3 regions of the Providencia sp. LY12 genome follow, and region 2 is predicted to be linked to each of the others. Evidence: predicted binding sites of a transcription regulator. Region 2 holds the regulator's gene; each other region holds the start of a gene.
The links. The regulator PurR, encoded in region 2, represses purine synthesis genes. The targets are predictions, from matches to a motif close to CANGCAAACGTTTGCNTG.

Region 1: a site for PurR is predicted at 4,933-4,950, ahead of gltS (sodium/glutamate symporter). Genes of this name have one in related genera too.
Region 3: a site for PurR is predicted at 3,940-3,957, ahead of ACY3ZI_RS02685 (NCS2 family permease). Genes of this name have one in related genera too.

What each region holds. Positions count from the first base shown of each region.
Region 1 covers NZ_CM172594.1:325,144-332,450, reverse strand. The annotation lists gene spoT (bifunctional GTP diphosphokinase/guanosine-3',5'-bis pyrophosphate 3'-pyrophosphohydrolase) at 1-582, shown strand, start outside; gene trmH (tRNA (guanosine(18)-2'-O)-methyltransferase TrmH) at 613-1,326, shown strand; gene recG (ATP-dependent DNA helicase RecG) at 1,336-3,417, shown strand; gene gltS (sodium/glutamate symporter) at 3,551-4,765, opposite strand; gene ACY3ZI_RS01445 (uracil-xanthine permease family protein) at 4,999-6,387, shown strand; gene ACY3ZI_RS01440 (AsmA family protein) at 6,513-7,307, shown strand, end outside.
Region 2 covers NZ_CM172594.1:1,916,667-1,923,973, reverse strand. The annotation lists gene rnt (ribonuclease T) at 1-406, shown strand, start outside; gene ACY3ZI_RS09105 (Grx4 family monothiol glutaredoxin) at 497-844, opposite strand; gene sodB (superoxide dismutase [Fe]) at 1,444-2,022, shown strand; gene cydH (cytochrome bd-I oxidase subunit CydH) at 2,111-2,194, opposite strand; gene purR (HTH-type transcriptional repressor PurR) at 2,462-3,487, shown strand; gene punR (DNA-binding transcriptional activator PunR) at 3,503-4,408, opposite strand; gene punC (purine nucleoside transporter PunC) at 4,531-5,754, shown strand; gene ACY3ZI_RS09075 (helix-turn-helix transcriptional regulator) at 5,928-6,683, shown strand; gene ACY3ZI_RS09070 (putative quinol monooxygenase) at 6,708-6,980, shown strand; gene ACY3ZI_RS09065 (riboflavin synthase subunit alpha) at 7,062-7,307, opposite strand, start outside.
Region 3 covers NZ_CM172594.1:607,658-614,964, forward strand. The annotation lists gene ACY3ZI_RS02670 (helix-turn-helix domain-containing protein) at 1-308, opposite strand, end outside; gene ACY3ZI_RS02675 (MFS transporter) at 649-1,845, shown strand; gene ACY3ZI_RS02680 (ArnT family glycosyltransferase) at 1,914-3,599, opposite strand; gene ACY3ZI_RS02685 (NCS2 family permease) at 4,153-5,499, shown strand; gene ACY3ZI_RS02690 (Na+/H+ antiporter) at 5,792-7,307, shown strand, end outside.

The DNA of each region.
Region 1 (7,307 bases), 1.6 Mb from region 2:
CTCCACTCTATTGACGATTTACTTGCCGAAATTGGTTTAGGTAATGCCATGAGTGTTGTAGTAGCTCGTAACTTGCAAAGTAACCCTCAGAGTGCTCAGTCAAGTGCCGTTGAAGAACCAGTGATTACGGAAAACCGTAATAAGCTGTCCATCAAAGGGGCTGATGGAGTCTTAATTACCTTTGCTAAATGCTGCCGTCCTATCCCGGGCGACCCAATTATTGCGCATATTAGCCCAGGTAAAGGATTGGTTATTCACCATGAATCTTGCCGTAATATCCGTGGTTATCAGAAAGAACCGGATAAATTTATGGCTGTTGAGTGGGATACCGAGACAGACACGGATTTTATCGCTGAAATTAAAGTCGATATGATAAACCATCAAGGTGCCCTTGCTAACTTGACCGCCGCTATCAATGATGCGAACTCAAGTATTCAAAGCATGAACACTGAAGAGAAAGATGGTCGTGTTTACTGCGCCTTTATTCGCTTGTCGATTAAAAACCGTATTCAATTGGCTAACGTGATGCGTAAAATTCGTATCATGCCAGATGTTCTACGCGTCAGCCGTAACCGTAATTAGTCGATATCATTAAAAATACGAACTCTCACTATGAATGAACGCCGCTATCGCCGCATTTGCCAAATGATGGCGATGCGGCAGCCCGACCTAACACTTTGTCTTGAAGAAATTCATAAGCCTCATAATGTTTCTGCAATTGTGCGCAGTGCTGATGCAGTCGGGATCCATAAAATTCATGCCATTTGGCCAGACCAACAGGTTAAACTCTCCGTCTCCTCTGCAGCGGGAAGTAATAGTTGGGTAAAAGTCATCTCGCACCAATCCACCGAAAGCGCCATTACTCAGATAAAATCCCAAGGTATGCAGATTTTAGTCACGAATCTGTCAGATACGGCTGTCGATTTTCGAGAAATTGATTATACCCGCCCAACCTGTATTATGGTGGGACAAGAGAAAACGGGTATCTCGGATAAGGCATTAGCCCTTGCAGATCAACATATTATCATCCCAATGGTTGGTATGGTGCAGTCACTCAATGTCTCTGTCGCCTCTGCACTTATTTTGTATGAAGCCCAACGTCAGCGCCAACTCGCAGGCATGTATGACCGAGAAAATAGTCTATTATCTGAGCAAGAACAACAAGAATGGCTATTTGAAGGCGGCTATCCTGTATTGGCTGAAGTTGCTAAACGCAAAGGGCTTCCTCGCCCATTTATCAATCAGCAAGGTCAGATAGAAGCTGATGATGCTTGGTGGGCACAAATGCAGCTTTCTGAAAAAATGAAGAGAAAACAACTCAGTTAAGGAATCAACATGAACCGTGGTCTGCTTAATACCATTTCACTGACTTCACTTCATGGCATTGGTGCCAGCCAGTCAGAAAAAATGAGTAAAATCGGGTTGAACACAGTTCAGGACTTGCTTCTGCATTTTCCACTGCGTTATGAAGATCATACGCGTCTTTATCAGATTAAAGACTTGATGCCCGGCACAACAGCCACTATCACTGGTCACGTTCTACAAACCAAAGTCGTTTTTGGACGTAAAAGAATGATGACCTGCCTGATCAGCGATGGTACAGGCAACCTAACGCTGCGTTTTTTCAACTTCTCTGCTGCAATGAAAAACAGTTTAGCCGAAGGTCGCCAAGTGACTGCCTACGGAGAAGTGCGTCGTGGTAATACAGGACCTGAAATTATTCACCCTGAATATAAAGTCTCTCAAGAAACGGATAATATCGCCCTTCAAGAGAACCTAACTCCGGTTTATCCGACAACCGAAGGTGTCCGCCAAGCCACACTGCGTAAAGTGATGGAGCAAGCGCTCACCATGTTAGAAAGTGGCAATATTCAAGAATTACTGCCTGAAGAGTTCAGTCGTAGCCTAATTAGCCTTCCCGACGCCATCCGACTGTTACACACTCCACCACCGGATATTTCGTTAGAAGAGTTGGAAAAAGGGCATCACCCAGCCCAAAAGCGTTTGATCCTCGAAGAGTTACTGGCTCACCATTTAAGTATGCTTGCCATTCGGGCTGGCAATGAACGGCTCTATGCTGAACCATTAGTTTCATCTGGAAAGTTTAAAACGCCTTTACTGGCAAATTTGCCGTTCTCACCCACTAACGCGCAAAAACGCGTCGTAGCAGAAATCGAAACTGATTTACGAAAAAATGCCCCAATGATGCGTTTGATCCAAGGTGATGTCGGTTCCGGTAAAACACTTGTGGCTGCATTAGCCGCACTGTGTGCCATTGAAAATGGTAAACAAGTTGCCTTAATGGCACCGACTGAAATTCTTGCAGAGCAGCACGCAAATACCTTTAAGCAATGGTTTGAACCTCTAGGTATCAAAGTAGGCTGGTTAGCAGGTAAACAAAAAGGTAAAGCCCGCCAGCAGCAACAAGATGCCATTGCGAGTGGTGAAGTCTCGATGGTAGTCGGTACCCATGCCATCTTCCAAGAGCAAGTGAGCTTTCACTCTTTAGGGTTAGTCATCATTGATGAACAACACCGCTTTGGCGTTCACCAGCGGCTCGCTCTGCGTGAAAAAGGTGAGCAACAAGGGTTCCATCCACATCAGTTAATCATGACCGCTACGCCAATCCCACGCACGCTGGCGATGACTGCTTATGCAGACCTCGATACTTCTGTCATTGATGAGCTCCCACCAGGAAGAACCCCTGTAACTACAGTGGCTATCCCTGATACCCGACGCAGTGATATTGTCGAGCGCGTTCGCCAAGCCTGTTTAGAGGAAGGACGGCAAGCTTATTGGGTGTGTACATTGATTGATGACTCAGAGGTGCTTGAAGCGCAAGCCGCCCAAGTTACCAGCGAAGAGCTGGCTCTGGCACTACCTGAACTCAAGGTGGGGTTGGTGCATGGTCGCATGAAACCCGCTGAAAAACAGAGCATCATGGCGGCATTTAAGAATAACGAAATCCAGTTACTTGTTGCTACCACCGTTATCGAAGTCGGGGTGGATGTTCCGAACGCAAGCCTAATGATTATTGATAACCCTGAGCGGCTTGGATTAGCACAATTGCACCAACTACGGGGACGGGTTGGTCGTGGCTCTGTCGCGTCTCACTGTGTGCTACTTTATAAAACGCCGCTCACTCATACCGCCAAGCAGCGCTTACAAGTTTTACGAGACAGTAATGATGGCTTTGTGATTGCCCAAAAAGACTTAGAAATTCGAGGTCCCGGAGAGCTGCTAGGCACAAGGCAGACAGGGAATGCAGATTTTAAAGTTGCCGATTTATTACGTGATCAATATATGTTGCCAGAAGTGCAACGGTTGGCACGACACATCCAACAATACTACCCTGAGCATGCCCAAAAGATTATTGAACGCTGGCTCCCTGAGCGCGAACAATATAGCCACGCTTAAACTTTTCCTGCCCTAACCTTTTCCCTACCCTAAAATGAAAATTGCCGTGAACACATCCATGTCCACGGCAATACCTGCTTTATTTATACATTTAGTTATATATGTTTGTATTTACTTCAATACTTGTTCTGTACTAGCCACCAATCGTTGGGAAAACTGGTAACCATAAGTAGAACTTAATCACTAACGCATTCACAATATCGATAAAGAATGCCCCCACCATCGGCACGACTAAGAATGCGAGGTGAGATGGACCAAATTTATCGGTTACCGCTTGCATGTTAGCGATAGCGGTTGGTGTTGCCCCTAAACCGAAACCACAGTGACCCGCGGCTAAAATGGCAGCATCATAGTTTTTGCCCATCACACGGAAGGTAACAAAAATCGCATATCCTGCCATAACGCAAGCTTGAACGCCGAGAATGACTAACATTGGGATTGCTAAAGACGCCAGTTCCCACAGTTTTAAGCTCATTAATGCCATGGCTAAGAATAAGGATAGGCTGACGTTACCCATGACAGAAACCGCGCGGTCAAATACTCGATAAAAACCAAGTAAAGACAGGCTGTTACTTAAGATAACACCGACGAACAATACGCAAACAAATTTAGGCAGTGCAAATGCGGTGCCTGATAGTAGCCCTGCAATCCAGCTTCCTGCTAGCAAACAGATAGCGATCAACGCAATAGTTTCAATCAATACCATCGAGTTGATCATGCGGTTGGATTGTGGCTTTTCAAATGCGGTAGGAACATCTTTGTCCTCATCCGCGGTACCAGGTGTTGGGATATTGCGAATTAAGAAACGTGCAACAGGGCCACCAATAAGCCCTCCAAGTACTAAACCAAAAGTTGCACAAGCCATTGCAACTTCAGTTGCACTCTTGAAGCCATAATCTTCAGTAAAGATTTTACCCCAAGCGGCGCCTGTACCATGTCCACCGGATAAAGTGATTGAGCCGGCTAATAGCCCCATAAGAGGGTCTAAACCTAATAATTTCGCAAGTGCGATACCGACTGTGTTTTGAACTAGCAATAAACCGACAACGACAAAAATGAAGATTAACAATGCTTTACCGCCAGCTTTTAAGCTCGCTAAGTTAGCATTCAAACCAATGGTCGCAAAGAATGCGAGCATCATCGGTTCTTGCAGTGATAAGTCGAAGGAGAGGCTCCAATCAAATACTTGCTTAACCACTAACAGGGTAAAAGCGACTAATAATCCCCCTGCAACGGGTTCAGGGATAGTGTATTTTTCAAGAAATGAAACTGACTTTACCAGTTTACGTCCGAGTAATAGCACGAGTGTAGCAGCGACCAGAGTGCCGTAGACATCGAGATGATACATTTATGTACCTCGTCTGTTGTTAATATTATTTAAAACTAATTAGACGTTATTTTTTTCCTTAAAACGCCAAAAGCAGGTGCATGGATTAGAAAAAAAAATCGCGATAAATACAAGTTAAAACATATAAAAATGTGACGCTCTTAGTTTAATATCCACCTTAATTTTTTTGCGCAACCGATTGCTTTTTGTATTATTCTCTTTAAAATGCGCTTTTTGCTAGTGGAATTGGAATAATGAACGCAACGGCATCTGAAGAACAAAATGTTGAAAAAACAGTACAAAACCAAAGCGAACTGATCTATCGCCTTGAAGATAGGCCTCCTTTACCTCAGGCGCTGTTTGCTGCTGGACAGCATCTATTAGCGATGTTTGTCGCGGTGATTACCCCCGCAATGCTTATCTGCCAAGCACTTGGGCTACCCGCTCATGACACCCAGCGAATCATCAGCATGTCATTGTTTGCTTCAGGAATCGCCTCTCTGATTCAGATCCGCGCGTGGGGTCCTGTCGGCTCAGGATTACTTTCCATTCAAGGCACCAGTTTCAACTTTGTTGCACCGTTGATTATGGGGGGAGTTGCACTCAAGCAAGGCGGAGCCGATATCCCTTCCATGATGGCGGCATTATTCGGCACATTAATGGTCGCAGCACTGACCGAAGTTATCTTATCGCGTTTCTTACATTTAGCTCGCCGAGTTATCACGCCGCTGGTTTCTGGTGTTGTGGTCATGATCATTGGTTTATCACTGATTCAAGTCGGTTTAACCTCAATTGGTGGGGGTTACAGTGCACTGAGCGATAACACATTCGGTTCCCCTGATAACCTCATTCTTGCAGGCATTGTGTTAGCCGTCATTATCCTGTTAACTCGCCAGAAGAACCCGTACTTACGCGTTGCATCATTAGTGATTGCAATGGCAGTAGGCTACCTTGCTGCTTGGTGGATGAATATGCTGCCAACTACGCAAGCCAGTGATGCCAATCAATCTCTGATTACGATCCCTGAACCTTTTTATTATGGTCTCTCTTTTGACTGGAATTTACTCATTCCACTAATTCTAATTTTTATGGTGACGTCGCTAGAAACCATTGGTGATATCACAGCAACGTCAGATGTCTCCGAGCAGCCAGTACGCGGACCTCTCTATATGAAACGTATTAAAGGCGGCGTATTAGCCAATGGACTAAATTCTATGGTGTCAGCGGTGTTTAATACCTTTCCTAACTCCTGCTTTGGTCAGAATAATGGCGTTATCCAATTAACAGGTGTTGCTAGCCGCTATGTGGGCTACTTAGTGGCGTTGATGCTAGTGCTACTGGGTCTGTTCCCAGCAGTGGCAGGTTTTGTGCAACAAATTCCTGAACCTGTTCTAGGTGGTGCTACCATTGTGATGTTCGGCACAATTGCTGCGTCCGGTGTGCGTATCGTTTCTCGCGAGCCACTCAATCGCCGCGCAATTATGATCATTGCATTGTCTCTAGCCGTAGGAATGGGGGTTTCTCAACAACCACTGATCCTGCAATTTGCGCCTGACTGGCTGAAAACCCTGTTCTCATCCGGTATTGCGGCAGGTGGTTTAACTGCAATCGTGCTGAACCTGATTTTCCCTCACGAAAAATAATTCCCTACACCGCCGCAAGAGTTGAATACGCCGGCGGTTCTTCTGTATGCTATCCTTGAGTTGCCGATATATTAAACATATCGGCAATTTATATTTTTATCTGATTAATAAGGGAGCAGACAAACGTGAAAGGGTTACTGAGGTTTTTCGGCTATATTTTTCTGCTTCTTTTGATTGTATTTCTTGCCTGTTATATTGCCTTACAAACCCGATGGGGAGCAGGTTACGCCAGCCAACTTCTGAGTAAATTTACGCCTTACGACATTAACGTCGGCATTATGGGACATCAGTTCTCCGATCCAGGTAAATTTATTTTCCAAGACATTAAGATTGAATCAAGCAACAAGCAGCTAGAATTAGATGCTCGGCAAATTGTGGTGGATGTCAATTGGCGGCATATTTTCAGTGGCGAAGCTATTCAACGCTTAACCATCACTCAAGGAGACTTATCTGCAAACTTTACCGAGAACACATCGCCGCTACCGCTTTCTGCAAAAGTCCTACAATTTGAAAATAGCCAGATTCAATTAACTCAAGACAAAAACACCGTTCAAGTCGCAGGATTTACAGGGGGTATAACCCCATGGAAACCAACAACTGAAAATCCATTTGGTTATGGTGATTTTCGCTTTACTACCAATCAATTAACCTTGAATTCTCTCCCTTTTAGAAATGTCGCGGTCACGGGGAAATTACAAGAAAAGGTAACAGATTTTAGCCAAATCAGCGGCTACCTCAATAATGGGGCGATCACGGGCAAAGGAAAATGGTTTGCTGACGGTTCTATCACCATTGATAACCTGTCGATGAATAAAGTGGGCTGGCAGAATGACTTAACCTTTGATGCGCTGTTTGATGCAATAAACAGTGACCGAACATTGCAAATCAACCAATTACAACTAACCAATGTAGATATTCAA
Region 2 (7,307 bases):
TGACCCCACGAACCCCCTACGTGGTGCAGTGAGTGAATATGATGCATTACATGCCATTTTTAAAACAATTCGAAAAGGTATGAAGAATACCGATTGCAATCGCGCGATCATGGTAGCTCATAACGCAAATTTTGATCACAGCTTTGTTATGAATGCGGCAGAACGCTCTGGGTTAAAACGTAACCCATTTCATCCCTTCGCAACCTTTGATACCGCCGCACTGAGTGGATTAGTTTTTGGGCAAACCATTCTTGCAAAAGCCTGTGTCACCGCAGGTATTCCATTTGATGGCAAGCAAGCCCACGGAGCCCTATACGATACTAACCGTACCGCGCTATTATTTTGCGAGTTAGTCAATAAATGGAAAAAATTAGGTGGATGGCCACTACCTAGTGAGCCTCAATAACCTCGCCCCCTAAAAACAAAAAAACCGTATTAGTTTTAGGCTAATACGGTTTTCATCAATATAAGCATTAAAGCCTATTCAACAATTTAATTACTCAGTGATGGTTTCATCTGCTGGACGGTATTTGTCTGCAGTTTCTTTGATCAGAGCTTGTAATTCGCCGCGTTGGAACATCTCAACGATAATGTCACAACCGCCAACTAACTCACCATCAACCCATAACTGTGGGAATGTTGGCCAATTAGCATATTTTGGTAGCTCTGCACGAATATCTGGGTTTTGTAAAATATCAACGTAAGCAAAACGCTCACCGCAAGAAGAGAGAGCTTGAACAGCTTGAGCAGAAAAACCGCAGCTAGGCAGTTTTGGAGAGCCTTTCATGTATAATAAAATTGGGTTTTCTTTAACTTGGCGCTCAATTTTTTCGATAGTTGTCATTTTATATCCTAAAACGTGGGTGCTGATTTTGCAGTCACTGAGCCACTTTGAATCATTTGCAAGGCAACTCATTAGACAGAACACATTGACCGGTGTAATCGCCGGCATAGTCAAAACATCGCAAATTGTTCCGTGATTGTTTCATACAATATGCCAGTTTTATAAGGCGAATACTATAGCACTCCTATTTGCTGTACTCAAAAGGTGAAAAGCAAATAGCAACGTTTTCTTTTTACTATAAAAAATTCACTCTGGGTGTTTTTGCCGTGTAATCATGGGAGTTATTTGTTAATATATTAGCAAATTAATAACACTTGATGTATTTCCCTGCTCTTCAATGACAATAACGACACGCAGTGGAATAATTATTATGCAACTTACTAACAATTAAGGCATAAATAGCATCATGGAACAGGTTTTTTCTTACTGTAACCTGTATTCTGTTATGATAAATCATGACTTACAATGCGGCGCAATAGCTCAGCACAGCTCAACGTCACTACACTAGAAGTAGATTAATTAATAGAAGTACATTTAATTTCGCTCATTTTACGAGCAAACACCCTAAACACTGAATAAAAGCAATCAAGGAGTACGCAATGTCTTTTGAATTACCAGCTCTACCTTATGCTAAAGATGCTTTAGAACCTCATATCTCTGCTGAGACCTTAGAATACCACTATGGTAAGCACCACAACACTTATGTTGTTAACCTGAATAACCTGATCAAAGGCACCAAATTTGAAGGTCTGTCTTTAGAAGAAATCATTAAAACTTCTGAAGGTGGCGTATTCAATAACGCGGCTCAAGTTTGGAACCACACTTTCTACTGGCACTGCTTGGCTCCAAATGCAGGTGGCGAGCCAACCGGTAAAGTTGCAGAAGCTATCAACAAAGCATTTGGTTCATTTGCTCAGTTCAAAGAGCAATTCACTGATGCCGCAGTTAAAAACTTCGGTGCAGGTTGGACTTGGTTAGTGAAGAAAGCAGATGGCAGCCTGGCTATCGTTAACACATCTAACGCGGCAACACCAATTTCTGGTGACGATAAGCCAGTTCTGACTGTTGATATCTGGGAACACGCTTACTACATCGACTACCGTAACGCACGTCCAAAATACTTAGAAAACTTCTGGGCGTTGGTTAACTGGAAATTTGTTGAAGAAAATCTGGCTTAATTTTAGTTCAGATCTAAAATGACTAAGGGCGAGTATATTACTCGCCCTTAATTATTTCTCATCCTTATTAGATAGGATGGAAATGAAATCAGAAAATGTGCACAGCAAACAAAATAATTACAGCTAAAGAGCCAAACGCAGCTAGCAATCCATATTTAAAATCTGTATCCATGAGACCCTCTCATATAAAGAAATTGAATTATCAAATAACCATAAAATAAAAAGGTTATTTCAGTATACATGCACAAAAACGTAAAACCAGTGTCTATATCACATGTTATAACATCAATTATTTCTTTCGTTTTTGCGCTAGATCAGACAAAATCGACAACAAATCGCTAAATTATTGCCAGCAAAGGTACTATGCATCAATATGCAGGTAATTATTTAACTAGAATTATTTTAGAGACCAAGTTTTGGTTAGGAGTTTTTTCTTCTCATGGCAACAATTAAAGATGTGGCGAAACGTGCGGGCGTCTCTACCACAACCGTCTCCCATGTTATCAACAAGACGCGTTTTGTCGCTGATGATACAAAAACAGCCGTTTGGGCCGCCATCAAAGAGCTCAATTATTCTCCGAGTGCGGTTGCGCGTAGTTTAAAAGTCAACCACACCAAATCAATTGGTCTGTTGGCAACATCAAGTGAAGCCCCCTATTTCGCAGAAGTGATCGAGTCTGTCGAGAATAGTTGCTATGAGAAAGGCTATACTCTAATTTTATGTAACTCTCACAATAACTTAGGTAAGCAAAAAGCGTACTTGCAAATGTTGGCACAAAAACGTGTCGATGGGCTACTTGTGATGTGTTCAGAATACCCTGACACCTTGATAGGTATGTTGGAAGATTACCGAAATATCCCAATGGTCGTCATGGACTGGGGTACCTCTCGCGGGGATTTCACTGACAGTATTATTGATAACTCTTTCCACGGTGGTTACTTAGCGGGTCGTTACCTTATTGACCGTGGTCACCGTGAAATTGGCGTGATCCCTGGCTCTCTCGAAAGAAATACAGGTATTGGGCGTTTAACCGGCTTCAAAAAAGCCATGGAAGAAGCCAAAGTCACATTAAAAGATGAATGGATTGTTCAAGGGGATTTCGAGCCAGAATCAGGCTATAAAGCGATGATGCAGATCCTCAGTAACAAGCACCGCCCTACTGCGGTCTTCTGTGGTGGAGACATCATGGCGATGGGGGCAATCTGTGCGGCTGACGAGATGGGATTACGTGTCCCTCAAGATATTTCCATTATTGGTTATGATAACGTGCGTAATGCACGATATTTCACGCCTGCATTAACCACAATCCACCAGCCAAAAGAGCGTTTAGGTCAAATGGCGTTTGCGATGTTGCTCGATCGTATTGTGAATAAACGCGAAGATGCGCAAACGATTGAAGTTCATCCGCGTTTAGTTGAGCGCCGTTCCGTGGCTGACGGTCCATTTATTGATTATCGCCGCTAAGTCTACCTCAGCACATTAGCTCGCAAACCACTCCGCGTTGAGCGTTTCGCTATCACCAAGATAGTCAAGCAGCCATCTCAACGCTGGAGATGTATCATTCTCAACCCACGTTAAGCAGCAAGGGCTTTCAGGAAACGGCTGTGCTAATTCCAGCTCAACAAGCTTGCCTTCTGCACACAATGGCGCTGCACGGTGCTCAGGAACCATTCCCACACACAGCCCATTTTCCAAACACGCTAAACCACTTTCCCAGTAAGGCACAACTAAGCGACGTTGGTTATCCAGCGCCCAAGTATCTCTTTTCGGTAAGCTTCTTGAGGTATCTTCTAAGCACAAACTTGGATATTCACGCATTTGATCATCTGTCAGTTTGCCCTGAATTTTTGCTAATGGGTGATCGGGGCTCGCAACACAACGCCATGACATAAAGCCCATATCACGGAAGCTATAGCGCTCTCCAATTGGTGAAGCACGGGTCGCTCCAATCGCAACATCCACACGTCCATCGGCTAAAGCATCCCAAACTCCATTAAACACTTCAGGGTGGATATACAGTTCAATATCAGGGAAATGACGATAAAAATCCAAAATCAGCTGTTCCGTACGCTGCGGTTTTACGATGCAATCAACAGCAATACTGAACTGTCCGCGCCATCCATTGGCGACTTGTTGGCATTGATGTCGAGTATCAATCATTTTTTTGATAACACTTCGACTTTCTTTAATAAAGATAGCCCCGGCTTCCGTCAATACCACATCACGGTGACGACGTTCGAATAGCGGAACTGCTAACCATTCTTCGACTTGTTTTACTGTGTAGCTGATCGCTGAAGGAACTCGATGCAGCTCATCCGCAGCACCACTAAAGCTTCCCGTTCGAGCAACTGCGTCTATGACTTCAAGTGCATGAGCTGACCACATTTTCTTTCCTTTCAAATTATTTGATAGCAGAGTCCAAATATTACCGTTTCACAACGTAAAAAAATAGCCTATACAATAAGATAACTATCAACATTATTTTAAATATAGATTAAGCAAAAACTATGACAAATACTGCGACAAAAAACTCCTCTGGATTTTTGATTTATCTTGCTGGCCTAAGCATGCTGGGGTTTTTAGCCATCGATATGTATCTGCCAGCCTTTGGTTCAATGCAAACAACCTTAAATACGACTGAAGGCGCTATCAGCGCATCATTAAGTATCTTTCTAGCGGGCTTCGCGTTTGCCCAGCTATTATGGGGACGCCTTTCAGATAAATTAGGACGCAAACCTATCCTTATTGTTGGGCTTTCCCTGTTTATTGTTAGCTGTCTAGCAATGATTTGGGTCACCGATGCCACTCAGTTATTAATCCTTCGATTCTTGCAAGCCGTTGGCGTTTGTTCTGCTGCGGTTTTATGGCAGGCCCTCGTTATCGACCGCTATAACGAAGCTGATACTCAAAAAGTATTTGCCTCTATCATGCCTTTAGTGGCGCTTTCTCCTGCATTAGCGCCACTTTTAGGTGCCTGGGTGCTTGAGCACAAAAACTGGGAATTTATCTTCATCGTGCTGATGATGGTGGGCGTTTTACTCCTGCTACCGACCTTGATGCTAAAAAAAGTGGCACCGAAAGTCATCGCAGAAGAAAACCAGCCACAAACCAAAGTTTCCTTTGCTACCTTGCTAAGCTCCCCTGTTTTCAGTGGTAACGTACTTGTGTATGCAGCGTGTAGCGCTGGCTTTTTTGCATGGCTAACGGGTTCGCCATTTATTCTACGCAATATGGGCTTTAACCCTGCGGATATCGGCTTGAGTTATATCCCTCAAACACTGGCATTTATTGTCGGGGGATACGGCTGCCGCTTCGTATTAGCTAAAGTTCGCGCTGAAACGTTGTTCCCAATCTTGCTAGCGGGTTATGCCGTTAGTATGATTATTCTCTTTGTGATGGCGATTTATACGCAGCCAACATTAACCATGATTTTGGTTCCATTTTGCTTTATGGCAGCAATGAACGGAGCATCATACCCAATTGCAGTCGCCAAAGCCCTCAATACGTTCCCATCTGCTAGTGGTAAGGCCGCTGCACTGCAAAACGCCTTACAATTAGGGTTATGTTTCTTAGCCAGTTTATTAGTGTCTGCACTTACATTTGACCCTTTACTCGCTACAACTGGCGTGATGGCATTTACTGTAATCCCAATGATTATAGGCTATTTCATGCAGCGTTGTGCTAGCAAGTCCAATGATGCGATTAAGCACACTGAATATCAGCATGACTAATCGTTAGTTAACGTTATTTTTTGGCATCATAATAATCAGTTCCGTTACTATTATTAATAACGGAACTGATTTTTAATAAATACGTTATTTGGTGAATATATCGTTTATAGAGTTAATTTTTTCCCTATAACACGCTATTATTAGCATATTCAATTATGACGTTTTGAAGAGCCATGCTGAAACAGTATTATCCTCCTGATGAATTAAAAGAATTTGTTAGTTCAGTTTTGATTATCAAGAAATTTACTGATGCTATTAAGATCTTCCCAGGTACAGGTGCTGAAATATGGGTTTCGACTGAAAATATCAGTATGTCGACTCACGAACATACATCCGTCAATCCATTTCAGTTAATCATCCCCAGAGTCAATATATTTACCGCCATCCCGAATAATGCCAGCGTGATGGTGCTGCGTATTCGCCACGATGCCTTACGTTTTTTACTTCCCCAACGCACGTTAAATTATACGGATATCCCTACTCCGCTTAGCCAAATATGGAGCAATAATTGGTTTAAATCATTGGCCAATTCTTCATTCAAAGAGTTGCATGAGTGTTTTTATGTCACTAAGGCAGCGAAAAAGGCACATTTTATTGACCACGTTCTGGACTCTCTTTATCACAATCCAAATAAAAAAATTACCGAAATTGCCGATGATATTGGCTACAGCGCACGCTTAGTTCAAAAAGAGTTTTTAAAAGAATTTGGGATCACACCAAAACGGTACCAGATCAATTGTCGCTTAGAGCAAGTGATGAAAACTATGGTGAAAGAACAAGATACTTATCGTTGGTTTGAAACGGGCTATTATGATCAATCCCACTTTTATCGCGATTTTAAGCGTTACTTTACCATGACACCGTCGGCATTTTTAAAGTCAAATTATTCGCTTTTTTACAATACAAAAACAAAGTCTCCATTAAGATAGTTCTGAGTACATAAGGAGAATGGTATGAGTATTGTTGTATATGCCCAAATCACTACCGAAAAAAAGGACGGGTATTTAACGAAGAAAATCGTTAGCGAAATTGCCAAACGCAGCCGGATGGAAAAAGGATGTTTGCAGTATGACCTGATGGCAAAAGAAAATGGCTACATTGTGTTTGAAGAGTGGGAAAATGCACAAGCATTAGAAATGTATCAAAAAAGCGCTCATTTCAAACAACTTGTTGACGCGATTGAACGTGACAATGCCATTTTTTCGGTCAATTTTAGTGAGAAGTAATAGAATATTCCGGTGAATTTATTACCTACCGATTCAACAGGTTATAGCTCTGTATAGAGCTATAACCTTATCAGCTGAAAACTAGATTGACGATTTTTCACTGTCTACTGAGTCATCACTCTCTTGTTTCTGCTTCAATAACATTTCTTGTTCTTTCTGATACAAAACACGCTCAACAGTATCAACAATAGCTTGAGTTTGTGGGTCAATCTCAATGTTGACTTTATGGCCCAGTCGTTTGCTACCCAGTGTTGTTCTCGCCAACGTTTCTGGGATCAAATGCACGCAGAAACGGTTATTGATAACATCACCAACCGTTAAGCTGAT
Region 3 (7,307 bases), 1.3 Mb from region 2:
TCAGAGACGTTTCCCATACTGATACGGAATTTAAATTGCTCTAAATAATCGCCTTCAAGCTGTGTGGCCTTCACCAAATAGGGATAAGATTCATTTTGGCGTGTAAATAAGTCACTGAGCGGAAAACGTAGCGCAGCTGCAATGGACTCTAAGGTGTCGATGCGCGGGTTTGAATCCCCTGATTCCAACTTAGAAAGAGCGGCTTTGGAGATCCCTGATAAGTGGGAAAGCTCACTCAGAGAAAGGTTTCTCGCCTGACGCAACAGACGTACTTTCTGGCCAATTTTTATATTTATTTTATTTTCCACGACACTGTCTTCCACAATATTATTTTTATAAATTCTCATTTCTGCTGCCAATTCTAACATCTTAAATATGAAATGTCAGAAACACGATATTATGAAAATAATATTTTGCCGAATGCGAATAAATGGAAAAATAATCTAAAAATTATTTTTTAAATACATAGTTATAAAAATAAGATTTATTGTTTTTTCAGTGTGTTATTTTGTTGAATAAATTCATGATATAATTTAATTTGTATTATTCTAATGACTGAATATGTTACAGCGTTTTATTTCAAATAAATAATATCTTTTCGGAGTTTATATCTGACAATTAATCCTAATTGAGCAGATTAATACAAAAATGAGCCCTGCTAATTCGAGTTTTCAACATTTTCGACGTTCTGCTTCTTTTGCTATTTTTACGATTACAACCAGCATTGCCGTTATCGGCATCGTGATTGGTCTCAGTATCCCGATGGTGGCGCTGAGACTGAATAATTTTGGTGTGGGTGAATTGTACATTGGCATTATCTCTGCGGCTCCTGCCTTGGGAATGTTTTTGATTGCCCCTGTGGTACAGCGTATTGTAAAGTGGTGTGGAAAGCGCAAAGCGATGTTAATCGCGACGGTGATCTCCGCCATTAGCTTACTGCCACTGCTAAGTTCATTGCCTTTATGGCTACTTTTCCCTTTGCGGTTGATTACGGGACTTGCAAGCGGTGTGATGATTTGCTTGGGGGAAACGTGGATCAACGAATTATCCCCTGAAAACAAGAGAGGGCGGATATTGGCGATTTACACGACGGTATTTACCGTAAGCCAATTATTAGGTCCGTCATTTATTGCTTATTACGGTGTGGAAGATAAATCGCCTCTGTTTATTTGTACCTTGATTCACTTAATTTCTGTGGCTTTATTCCTACTGATGGATCAGAAAGTGGGAGATAGGCTCGCAGAAACGGCGTCAGAATCTAACTTTTCAATTGTGCAATTCGTGAAAGTGGCTCCTGGAATTTGTGCCGGGATCCTATTTTTTGCTTTTTTCGATGGCACTATCTTGTCGATGTTCCCAATTTACGGGATGGGTATGGGGCATACCGAGGCGGTTGCGGCGATGATGATCAGCGCAATTTTGGCAGGGGATGCGATTATGCAGATGCCGTTTGGTTGGTTAGCTGATCATATGAATCGCGAAAAATTGTACCGTATTTGCGGCGTGGTGACGTTAGGGGCCAGCATGCTGCTGCCATTCTTAATTACTCACACTGTCTTTATTTGGGTTTTATTGTTTGTGTTAGGGGCGACAGCTGGCGCCATTTACACCATCGCTTTAGTGCAGATTGGTCAATACTTCAGAGGGAATGAGCTGATTATTGCTAACGCCGCAGCGGCAATGTTATGGGGCATTGGTAACCTTTCTGGTCCATTATTGGCTGGCGCTGCAACGGCGATTTCGCCATCAGGTCTGCCGATATTATTGATTGGAATAGCGGGACTATTTTTATGGTTTACCCGTGAAAAATATGGTGCTCAAGCTATTGAGCAACAAGCTCAGTAACGTCTTTTTATCACCAATGCATTAAAAAATCCCCGAGTTTTATCTCGGGGATTTTTATTCGCTATCAACTATTCTATCACTCGATAAACCACTAAATTTTCACGAAATTCATCAGGACGATGGTTTGACCAAAACAGTTCCATGCCTTCAGGAGCTGGTTGAACTTCTTTGGATAATACAATCAGCCATCGGCACTGTTGTGGTTTTTCAAATTCCATCTGTCTTTGATGCAAAATACCGGTGTAGTAATAGAGCATCGGCGCTTCTGATTCCCCAAGGTTTTCGGAAGCCATGCAGTCATGTTGGGTAAATTGCCCTTCTAAATGATGTCGAAGATCCAGGAAAACCCCTTCGTAGCCTTTTGAATAATCAATCCAACCAACAAATAATGTGAGAATAATGCTCCACACACTCACCATTCCCAGTGACCAGTTTCTTATCGCTTGGAAAGCGCTGCTTGATGAGGAAATAAGATGATTGCGGAAGAACCAAAAACAGGTAATAAAAATACCCGCTATCAACGCAAATACAGAAAAATGCATTTGGTAATCAAGAGGTAGCCAACGACCAAAAACAGGCAACCATTGGGCGTGATGACCCGTTAATACGATAGCGTAGCAAACCCACAGAAAGAGAATTACCCCAGACCAGAAGAAGGCGGCGAAGCGTGCGAATGCGTTTAAGACTTTCTCTGAAAACCAGTCAAGAGCCTGTACAGCGAGGAGCGCCATCGGAGCAATAAAGGGCAGTAAATAGAGCGCTCGCCCACTGGCAGACATTTGCAAGAATACCACGCCAAGGACAGGAAATATGGCAATCAAATATTCATTATGATCACGCAGGCGTCTGAGCGGATGACGTAACAAATAGGCAGTTGCCAGTAGCCCAGCAGGAAGCGCAAAAAATGCGACTGCAGAAGGAATACGCGTGAAATTGGCTTTAGCCCCTAACTTCTCAACGGAGAATCCAAGGAAGCGACCAATGTTATTTTCCCAAAACCAAGTCACGAACAGCTCGGGATGCTGTACATACAGCATGACTGGCCAAGGTAGAATTGCAATGAGGGCAACCAAACCCGCGAATAGTGCGGGTAGCCAAAACTGTTTAGATCGGCATTGAATAAGAAATACAGGTGCCAAAAATAGGCTGATCCATAGAACGCCGGGAATAAACACGCCTTTAGATAAGGTGGTGATAATGGTGCCAAGGCAGAGCCAGAAGGCGGACGCGGTAATTTTCTGTTGCTGAATTAACCCTAATAAGCCATATAAACCGATGGTTGCTCCGGTCATTAATGAAACATCCGTGAACATTTCATGGGTGTGTCGCAATATTCCCGGCGCACAAATATACAGCGCAAAGGCAGTCCAAATACGGGCATCTGAAAAACTATCGGATTTAAAAAAGCGACGAGCTAATAAAATAAAAAATGAAAAATTAATAATAGAAAAAAATAAGCTCGCACTGCGTGCGGCATCGTATAACGGCATCATTCCCGATAATAAATGAGAAAAAACCGTTGCCGTCCAATAATAGAATGGCGGTTTTTCCATAAAAGGCTCGCCCGCATTGGTAGGAACCAGCCAATTACCCGTTTCATACATCGTTTGAATAATACCAAAACTGTAGTTTTCATCCTGCTTCCATGGGCTATGCCCATAAATCCCGGGAAGGAGATAAATCAGTAAAAATACAGCAAAAAGTATTAAGGCACTTTTTGGTATTGTTTTAATTGAGGCTGTAATGGTTGACATAATATTTATAGCGAATGTTAAGTATTATTAAAAAATATATTTATAAAAATAATCACCAGGGAAATGAGTTATTTAATTAGTATTAGAAAATAAATATGTTCATAAACAGACTATTTATTAAAAACTCAATATTAGTGGGGATTTTAGCAACACTCTCACGCGTATATTTAAACAAAGAGTATATAGAACGGAATATGACTGACTTTTATGGAAGATTGTAAGAATATGACACAGTTTTTATGGTTCATGGTTAAAAAATGGCCAGCCATAAAACACTTGATCAATTCCCCCCTTTCGAACGATAATTACGCTCTTCACAATTCGCCTCACTTTGTTCTAAAAGCCAAACGTTTGCGCACTGTCCCTAGAGAGTCATTTTGTTTACCTGTTATCTCGGTTCAGTGAATATTTTCCAAAAAAGTAATCGTTTACGTGAGTTTCAGTTTGAGTCGATGTTCGCTAAGTTACCAAGCAAAAAATGAATAAATGCTTATAAAAAGCTTAGCAAAAATAGTGACATAGAATTTTCTAAAATTAATAGCAGAGGTATACCATGGCAGGCCAACAGGCTTCATCCAATTGCAAATTGGATTCATATTTTAAGATCACAGCGCGTGGCTCATCAGTGCGCCGCGAAATCATTGCGGGATTAACGACATTCTTAGCGATGGTTTATTCTGTCATCGTGGTGCCGGGTATGTTAGGACAAGCAGGTTTCCCACCTACTGCTGTGTTTATCGCAACCTGTTTAGTGGCGGGTTTCGGTTCTTTATTGATGGGGTTATGGGCGAATCTGCCGATGGCGATTGGCTGTGCAATCTCATTAACCGCATTTACCGCCTTTAGCTTGGTGTTAGGGCAACACATTAGTATTCCAGTTGCGTTGGGTGCCGTGTTCTTAATGGGGTGTTTATTCACCATTATCTCTGTGACAGGTATCCGTAGTTGGATTTTACGTAACATGCCAATGGGTGTGGCTCACGGTACGGGTATTGGTATCGGTCTGTTTTTATTGTTGATAGCAGCAACGGGCGTTGGCTTAGTGGTTAAAAACCCAAATGCAGGTTTACCTGTTGCGTTGGGTGAATTCACTTCATTCCCTGTTTTAATGTCTCTGATTGGTTTAGCGGTAATTTTCGGTTTAGAAAAACGCCGTGTACCAGGTGGGGTGTTATTAGTCATTATCGCGATTTCGATTATTGGTTTGATTTTCGACCCAGCCGTTAAATACCAAGGTTTCTTTAAACTGCCTTCATTCGGTGAAGATGGTTTAGCGCTGATGTTCAGTATGGATATCATGGGCGCACTTCAAGCGGCGGTTCTGCCAAGTGTTCTGGCATTAGTGATGACAGCAGTTTTTGATGCAACAGGGACTATCCGCGCTGTTGCGGGTCAAGCGAACTTGCTGGATAAAGACGGTCAGATTATCGATGGTGGAAAAGCATTAACCGCTGACTCTGTCAGCAGCATTTTTGCTGGGGCGATCGGCGCATCACCAGCCGCGGTATACATTGAATCCGCAGCAGGAACCGCAGCAGGTGGTCGTACTGGTTTAACCGCCGTAGTTGTTGGTGTTTTATTCTTATTTATCTTGTTCTTATCGCCATTATCTTATCTGGTACCTGCCTATGCGACAGCACCAGCGCTGATGTATGTGGGTCTGCTGATGCTGAGCAATGTCTCGAAATTGGATTTCGATGATTTTGTGGATTCGATGTCAGGTTTACTGTGTGCGGTATTCATCGTATTAACCTGTAATATCGTCACCGGTATTATGTTAGGTTTCGCATCACTGGTTATCGGGCGTATTTGTGCGGGTGAGTGGCGTAAACTGAATATTGGTAGCGTAGTTATCGCGGTTCTGCTGGTAGCGTTTTATGCTGCCGACCTCGCTATCTAAAGGTAATTCTAATGATAGGGCGGCAGCTGCTGTCGCCCTTTAACGGATTGTTGCGATTCGTTCTAAAGTCCAAATTATTTTCCCGTCAGATAGCCTGTTAAGGATAGAATAGTGCTAAGGCGGTAAATGAAGTGAAAATGCCTATTTTTAACCAGTGGCTGCCTTGACTGAAAATCTCATGGTCTGGACGGTGCTATCTCTTACTATGCGGCGGCAGGCAAATTTTGGGTTCTCCCGTTATACTTTAAGCTGCGATATTTAGGGTATGCATTAGTTAATAAGTAAGGGCAACATGGAAATTTTCTTTACTATTCTTATTTTGATCTTGGCTGTCTCTGTTTCTGGTGTGGTGACGAAAGTCATTCCCATCCGTATTCCCCTTCCTCTTATTCAAATTGCTATCGGTGCATTATTAGCGTGGCCTCAGTTTGGGTTACACGTTTCTTTTGACCCTGAACTCTTTATGGTTCTGTTGATTCCACCGCTGTTATTCGTCGATGGTTGGAAAACTCCTACCCGTGAATTTTTCCAGAATGGACGAGAAATTTTCATTCTGGTATTAGTGCTAGTATTGGTAACCGTTATCGGGATTGGTTATTTGATTTACTGGCTGATGCCCGGTATCCCGCTTATTGCCGCCTTTGCGCTGGCTGCGGTACTTTCTCCAACGGATGCGGTGGCATTGTCCTCTATCGTTGGGAAAGGGCGAATTCCCAAGCGTATGATGAGCGTACTCGAAGGGGAAGCATTGATGAACGATGCTTCCGGTCTGGTGGCGTTGAAGTTCGCCGTGGCGATTGCTATGGGAACGATGGTCTTCAGCGTATCGGGCGTCACAATCGAATTCTTTAAAGTCGCAGTCGGTGGTTTGTTGGCAGGTGTTGCTGTTACATGGTTATACAGCAAGTCTCTGCGCTTAATGAGCCGCTGGAGTGGGGATGACCCAGCAACGCAAATTGTCTTCATGCTGCTGTTACCATTCGCCTCTTACATGATTGCGGAACATATCGGTTTCTCAGGTATTTTGGCAGCGGTTGCTGCGGGTATGACTATCACCAAATCCGGCGTTATCCGCAATGCGCCTTTGGCGATGCGTTTACGTGCTGATAGCGTTTGGTCGATGTTAGAGTTTGTCTTTAACGGCTTAGTGTTCATTATGCTCGGTCTGCAATTACCGGGGATTTGGGAAACATCGGTTATTCAAGCAGAACTCGACCCAAGCGTCGAAACCTGGATGCTGTTTACCGCGGTCGTTATCATCTATTTTGCTTTGCTGATTTTACGTTTCTGTTGGCTGTGGTTGATGAAGAGATTCAGCCGTCTATTCCTGAAAAAACGCCCATTACAGTTCGCGAGCTATACCGTCCGTGAATTGTGGTTAGCGTCGTTTGCCGGGGTTCGTGGGGCAATTACCTTAGCCGGTGTGCTCTCGGTGCCATTGTTTCTCACCGATGGTTCTCCGTTCCCTGCAAGATACCAGCTAGTGTTTATCGCCGCAGGGGTCATTTTATTCTCCATTTTTGCGGGCGTTGTGGCGTTACCGCTTCTGCTGCGCAATTTTAAAGTGGGGGATAAAGAGGCGGATATCAACGAGATCCGTATGGCGAAAGCCGCAATGGCCGAAGTGGCGATTGTCAGCTTGAACAAGATGCAAGAGCGTTTATCGGCGGATGTGGAAGAGCAATTAGACTCGGAAGACATCAACGAAGTCGCGACAAGGGTGATTGGTCATTTACGTCGTCGAACTGCCGACCAAGACGAGATGGAACACAACTTGCAGATTGAAGACCTTGAACGGCGTTTTCGCT